DNA from 2 places in the Paenarthrobacter sp. UW852 genome. Region 2 is predicted to be linked to the other one. Evidence: predicted binding sites of a transcription regulator. Region 2 holds the regulator's gene; the other holds the start of a gene.
What was found. Region 2 encodes HrcA, which represses chaperone genes, less so after heat shock. Its sites were predicted from a motif close to TTNGCACTCGNNNNNNNCGAGTGCNAA; they were not measured.
Positions count from the first base shown of each region.

Region 1: a site for HrcA is predicted at 2,395-2,421, ahead of NEK97_RS04725 (Hsp20/alpha crystallin family protein). Genes of this name have one in related genera too.

Region 1 covers NZ_JAMSGY010000002.1:346,651-349,994, forward strand. Annotated here, with positions in the region: gene NEK97_RS04705 (flotillin family protein) at 1-636, shown strand, start outside; gene NEK97_RS04710 (hypothetical protein) at 629-865, shown strand; gene NEK97_RS04715 (hypothetical protein) at 887-1,264, opposite strand; gene NEK97_RS04720 (J domain-containing protein) at 1,261-1,662, opposite strand; gene NEK97_RS04725 (Hsp20/alpha crystallin family protein) at 1,889-2,311, opposite strand; gene NEK97_RS04730 (MerR family transcriptional regulator) at 2,455-2,898, shown strand; gene NEK97_RS04735 (FG-GAP-like repeat-containing protein) at 2,970-3,344, opposite strand, start outside.
Region 2 covers NZ_JAMSGY010000001.1:194,286-197,629, reverse strand. Annotated here, with positions in the region: gene NEK97_RS00960 (16S rRNA (uracil(1498)-N(3))-methyltransferase) at 1-67, opposite strand, end outside; gene dnaJ (molecular chaperone DnaJ) at 70-1,197, opposite strand; gene hrcA (heat-inducible transcriptional repressor HrcA) at 1,248-2,255, opposite strand; gene NEK97_RS00945 (DUF3097 domain-containing protein) at 2,486-3,337, shown strand.

The DNA.
Region 1 (3,344 bases), on a different contig from region 2:
AAGCTTGAGGCCGATCGCGAAGAGCAGAAACTGCAGACCACCATCCGTAAGCCCGCAGATGCCCGGGCATACGCCCAACGTACCGACGCCGAAGCCAAGAAGGCGGCTGACATCAGCGCCGCGGAAGCATTGGCCAAGCGCACCGAACTCGAGGCCCAAGCCAACGCCCGGCGGGTCGAGCTCGAAGCCCAAGCCAACGCCGGGGCAGCCGCAGCCATGGCAGGCGCAACGCGCGTCACGGGTGAGGCCGAGGCAGCGGCGACGACGGCGCGCGGCAATGCGGCCGCCTCCGCTGTGAAGGCCAAGGCGTTGGCTGAAGCTGAAGGCATCAAGGCACGCGGTGAAGCGCTCGAAACCAACCAGGATGCCGTCATCTCCCAGCAGATCGCGGAGAACATGCCCGCGATCGTGTCGGCAGCCGCTGAGCCGTTCTCACGGATTGGGCAGCTTACAGTACTCAATGGTGGCGAGGGGCTGAACAGCATGGTGGGCGGAATCCTGTCCCAGGTGGGCAACTTCCTGCCGTCGCTTGCTTCGGCGCTGCGGGGCAAGGAAACGCCTGCTCCTTCTCCCCGCCCAGCTCCGGTCAAGGCACCACCCGCTCAATCCCCTTCCGGCAAGGCACCAGATGCCTAGAGCGGTGGATCGAAGTCTGACCGGAAAGATCGGCAGGGTCACAGGCACCGTCGCGCCTGGAACCATTGGCGAAGTCATGCTTCCCTTCCATGGTGGGACCAGCGCCTTCTTCGCCTACCCATTTGACAAGACGAGTGTCTTTACCGTGGGCGAGAAAGTTCTGGTGATCTACTTCGAACCGCCGCAATCGGTCTACGTGGACGAACTGCCGGACGTCCTGCAGGAATAGCCGCCCTCGCGCGGCACGCCCTTACAACTGTGGCCCGTAGATGAACTCCTTGGCATGGTTGACCGCCTTCTTGAACGCGTCATTCCGGAGTGTCACCTGCTCTCGACTCGCTCCCCCGCTGGGTTCCAGGAACGTGGTGGGTCCAGGCCGCAGCATCCAAATATCGCCGGCTGGCGGTAGGTAGAAGACGCCGAAGGATCTGTGCTCGGGGTCGTCGGTCCAGATAGGAACGACCGCCACGGCCGCGCCCGTATCGGGGTTGATCCACTGGGCACGGGGCATGGGCTGCTCATGGACCTCGGGATCGAGGAACGGCGCGGTCCCCCTCCCCCAGCGTTTCTCGAACCGTTCGTAGAAGGCCGGGATGATGTGGCCGTCGTAGGGACGCCATGCGCTCATGAATGTCTCCTTGGAAGTCGGGTGCTTCGGGGCAGGGGCTCCCATCGGGCCGGGCCAAACGACAGCGGCCCCTGCCCCGAGGTGGGACCGGGCGTAGCTTCCGGCGATCGATGGACTCGGACCTTCACAGGCGTTCCACGATCACCGTATGGAGCACTGGAGCGCCGCTCACGGTCGTATGCCGCCCGCTTTCCTGGGTCCGACAAAACGACGTACGCCTGCATGATGGCGTGCAGTTCCTGGACGTCGCTCGCTGAGGGGGCGCCGCCGTCGTCGGCTGCTTGGCGCGTGTCCGGGTGGTGGGTGCGCAGCAGCGCCCGGTAGGCGCGTGCGATCTCGCGCGGGGTGGCGTCGGGTGTCACGTGCAGGGTGGCGTAGTGGTCTGGCTGGGTGTTCACTGCTGGTTCCGGGTGGGATGCGGTGGATGGGAGATGGCCCCCGGCCGAAGCCGAGGGCCATCCGATCGGGAGGCGACGTCAGGGGCCGCGTTTTCCTCTGCGCGTCAAGCGCTGTGGCGTGGCGCGAAGCCTGCGCCCATTTTCCGATGCTGCGGCCGATCCGAAGCTCCCGTCCTGCGCTCCGCTGAGGGCCACCCCCGGGCGAGCCCTCAGCGGAGAGGGTGGATTACGCGTTAATTTCCTGTCGTTGCTCGTTGGACGTGATTTCGATGCGCCGGGGCTTGGCCTTCTCGGCGACGGGGATGCGGAGTGTCAGCACACCTGCGTCGTAGCTGGCCTTGACGCCGTCGGTGTCCAGGGTGTCGCCCAGGATGAGTTGGCGGCTGAAAACGCCTTGGGGGCGTTCGGCGGCGATCAGTTCGGTGTTCTCGCCCGCTGGCGACTTCCGTTCTGCCTTAACGGTCAGGACGTTACGCTCGACGTCGAGGTCCACCGATTCAGGGTTTACACCAGGCAGATCGAAAGCGACCACAAACTCTTCGCCTTCCTGCCAGGCGTCCATCGGCATGCCGGCGGGGCGTGCTGTTGTGCCAAAAACCTGTTGGGCGAGCCTGTCGAATTCGCGGAACGGGTCAGTGCGCATCAGCATTTTGTTCTCACTCCTTAGATCTTGATGCTGACTCTTCTGTTGGTCCAGCCTTCCAGATCTGTGTTGGCTGGTATAGATTTTTTATAGCACTGGTGAGAGAGTGGTGCAAGTAGGTTTTCGGAAGAATTTTGGAGAGGTTTCGGATGGGTGCTGCGGACAGTTCATCTGGAGGGCACGACGGCGGATTGGGCGCCGCCGCGTCCGACGGCGGGTCGGGTTCTACCGGCGACCGGGACGCGCTCGGCGTCTACGCGATCTCCGTTGCAGCTGAGCTCGTGGGCACCGGCCAGCAAAACCTTCGGCTGTACGAACGTAAAGGGCTACTCACCCCCGAGAGGACCGACGGCGGCACCCGCCGCTACAGCGAACGGAACCTGGCGACCCTGCGCCGGATCGGGGTGTTGCTGGATGAGGGGCTGAACCTGGCCGGCGTGAAGCTCGTGTTGGAGCTGGAAGCTCAGAATCGTGGACTGACAGAGGACAACCATGGCCTGACGCAGGACAACCGGGAACTACGGGCGGACAACAAGGGGCTGCGGAAGGACTTGAAGGCTGCGCGAAGTGGGGGCGCTGGCACTGGCTCATGAGTTGTTTACATGCCGAGAAGGCCTGACATGCGCACAACCCAAGGCTCAGACACCTTGTCGAGCAGCACGCGTCAGATTATCGCCGTCATCACATTCCACCCGGCCCCAACCTGCTTCGCCGTGGGCCATGCCGATCCTCCTTGACCGGAGTACAACCACAGCCCACCGCTGGAGTCCCGGGCCAGCAGATCAGCCCGCCCGTCGCCGTCGAAATCGCCGGGTCCAACCAGTGAGTTCATCGCGTTCCAACCTTGACCGGTGACCTGGCGGGGCAGCCATCCGCTGGTTCCCTTGGGCGGGTACAACCACAAGGTCCCAGCGCTGTCGCGGGCCACGAGGTCGGTGACGCCGTCGCCGTTGAAGTCGTCGGCGCCAGTGATTTCAGACAATGCCGACCAGCCCGAATCAACCCACATCCGGGGCAACCAGCCACCCTTTCCGTCGCC
Region 2 (3,344 bases):
CAAACACGGAACCAGGCCCCAGGTGGCTGAGGTTGCCTGCCTGGGTGAAGAAGACGGGGTTGCTCACCGCTACAGGTTACCGAGCTTGTCCCGCAGTTTGGCGAACATGCCGCCGCTGGCAACGAGCTTTCCCTCGGTGAACTGCTCTCCCCGCAGTTTGGCGAGCTGCTGGAGCAGCTCCTCCTGGGCGGCATCGAGCTTGGTAGGCGTTTCGACGTGCAAATGCACCTTGAGGTCGCCTCGGCCATAGCCGCGAAGGTGGGTGACGCCAAGCCCGCGAAGAGTGATGATTTCGCCTGACTGGGTTCCTGCCTTGACGTCGATGTCCTGTGCTCCGTCGAAGGTGTCCAACTGAAGTTCCGTACCCAGGGCAGCGGCTGTCATGGGCACGCTCAGGGTTGCGTGCAGGTCGTCGCCTTCACGCATGAACATGGAGTCGTTGTTGACGCGGATTTCGACGTAGAGATCGCCGGCCGGGCCGCCCGCGGGGCCGGCTTCGCCCTGGCCGGACAACTGGATCCGGGTACCGGTGGCCACACCGGCAGGAACCTTGATGGTGAGGGAACGACGACTGCGGATGCGACCCTGCCCGCTGCATTCGTTGCAGGGGTCCTTGATGACCGTGCCGAAGCCCTCGCAGGAGCCACAGGGGGCCGTGGTCATGACCTGGCCGAGGATGGACCGGACCGCCCGCTGGACCTGGCCGCTGCCACCACAGATGTCACACCGTTCAGGATGGGTACCAGGGCGGCAGCAACTGCCATCACAAGTGGGGCACACAACGGCCGTGTCGACTTCGAGCTTCTTGTTGACGCCGAATACCGCATCCTTGAGGTCGATGCGGACGCTGATGAGGGCGTCCTGGCCGCGCCGGACCCGGGAAGCCGGGCCGCCATGGCCGCCACCGCCGCCAAAGAAGGTGTCGAAAATGTCCTGGAAGGCGAAGCCCTGGCCGGAATAACCGCCGCCGAAGCCGTTTTCGGTTCCGTTTTCATTACCGGTGGCGTCATAGACACGGCGCTTCTGCGGGTCCGACAACACCTCGTAGGCGTGGGTCACTGCCTTGAACTGCTCCGCGACATCTTCCCCGGGGTTGACGTCCGGGTGAAGTTTCCGCGCCAACTTGCGGTACGCCTTTTTGATCTCTTCCCCGGTGGCTTCCGGAGAGACTCCCAAAACGTCATAGTGGCTGCTCAAAGTCGGTATCTCTTCCTTGTTGTACTGCGGATGTGTCCTCGGGCCGGTGTTCAGCCGCCGAGAATGCGGGAAAGGTATCTGGCCACGGCCCGGACTGCGGCCATGGTGGTGGGATAGTCCATGCGGGTAGGGCCAAGGATCCCAACCTTGGCTCCGGAACCGTAGCCGGTGGCCACGACGGAAGCCTCGGCCAAACCGTCGTACGGGTTCTCCCGGCCAATGCTTACTGACACGCCCCGCGGATCATCGCCCATATCGGACAACAACCGCAGCATGACGACTTGTTCCTCAAGGGCTTCAAGCACCGGACCGATGCTCAAGGGGAAGTCCACATTGGAGCGGGCCAGGTTGGCGGTGCCCGCCATCAAGATGCGCTCTTCGCGGCTGTTGTCGCTCAGTGACTGCAGGCCGTGCGCAAGAGTCTGGGCCACGCCGCGAAGCTCGGGCGGGCAGAGGGCCACTACCGATGGAAGGACCTGTGGGAGAAGGTCCAGTTGCGTCCCGGCTATGCTTCCGAGGAACCGGGACCTCAGCAGCATCAATGCCTCGTTCGCAACATCTGATCCGGCATCGATGACCTTCTGGCCAACGCTGCCTGTGTCCGCAATGAGGACCACCAGGACCTGCTTTGGCGCAAGCAGCACGAACTCAACGTGACGGACGACCGCCCGGCTCGAGTGCGGGTACTGCACGACGGCGACCTGGTTGGTCAGCTGGGAAAGGAGCCTCACGGTCCGCTCCAGGATGTCGTCCACGTCATCCGGGCCCTCGAGGAGGGAGTGGATGGCACGGCGCTCCGCGGCCGAAAGTGGCTTTACCTGGGAGATACGGTCCACAAACAGGCGGTAGCCCTTGTCCGTGGGAATGCGTCCTGCGCTGGTGTGGGGCGCCGCGATGAGTCCTTCTTCTTCCAGGACAGCCATGTCATTGCGGATGGTGGCACTGGAAACACCGAGGTGGTGGCGCTCGACAAGGGCCTTGGATCCAACGGGTTCCCTGGAATGCACGTAGTCTTCAACGATGGCACGCAGCACTTCCAACTTGCGTGGCTCACTCATTGCTCCACCTCCTGACGACGTCCGTGGTCGTGGCGACCGGCGATTGCGGCACGCCTGCCGGGCCTCCGCGCTTAGCACTCAACATGCCCAAGTGCTAACAAGTCTATTATGGGCCACCCCGTTGCTAGCATTGAAAACGCCCGTATTCAGCTTCCAGCGTGCAGGTTCGGCAGCTTCGCAACCCAAACGGCTCCCCCACCCATCAAGTACTCAAAGGTAGGAAATATCCCTTGGCTTTCGACAATTGGGGTCCACAGGATCTGACCGCTCCCGCCAAACGCCAGCTTCCTGAGGTAGCGGTCCAGCGGGGAATGGTCCTTGAAGACGTCCAGTCCGGGTGGGTGGGCGAAGTGACCAGGGTGGAGAAGACCGGCGGCATGCATATCGTGTCCCTGGAGGACCGGCGTGGTAAGTCCAAATCGTTCCAGTTGGGATACGGCTTCCTGCTCGAAGGCCAGCCCATCCGCCTGATGCCTCCAGCAGTCCGGCAGTCGCCGTCGGCCGCCCAGCCGGGCCGTACCGCCTCAGGTTCCGTCAAGGTGCAAGGCCAGCGCGCACAGGTGGCCAAGGCCAGCCGCATCTGGGTGGAAGGAAAGCACGACGCCGAACTGGTCGAGAAGGTCTGGGGTGACGATCTCAGGGTCGAAGGGATCGTGGTTGAACCCTTGCATGGCGTGGACGACCTCGCGTCCGCCATTGCGGATTTCAACCCCGGCCCGGACCGCCGCCTCGGGATCCTGGTGGACCACCTGGTCCAGGGATCGAAAGAATCCCGCATCGCCGCCGAGGCCATGGCCTGTCCCGGAGCCGCTGGAAACGTCCTCATTGTGGGACATCCGTACGTGGATGTGTGGCAAGCCATCAGGCCCAAGGTGTTGGGCATTGAGAAGTGGCCCACAGTGCCGCGTGGCATGGATTGGAAGACCGGCATCCTCCGCGCCTTCGGCTGGCCGCACGAGACCGCCGAGGACATCGGGTTGGGCTGGCAAAGGCTGCTGGGGGCCGTACGGAGCTACGCCGACCTTGAAGCATCCCTGCTGGGCCGTGTTGAGGAAGTCATCGACTTCCTGACGGTCCCCTAAAGCATGC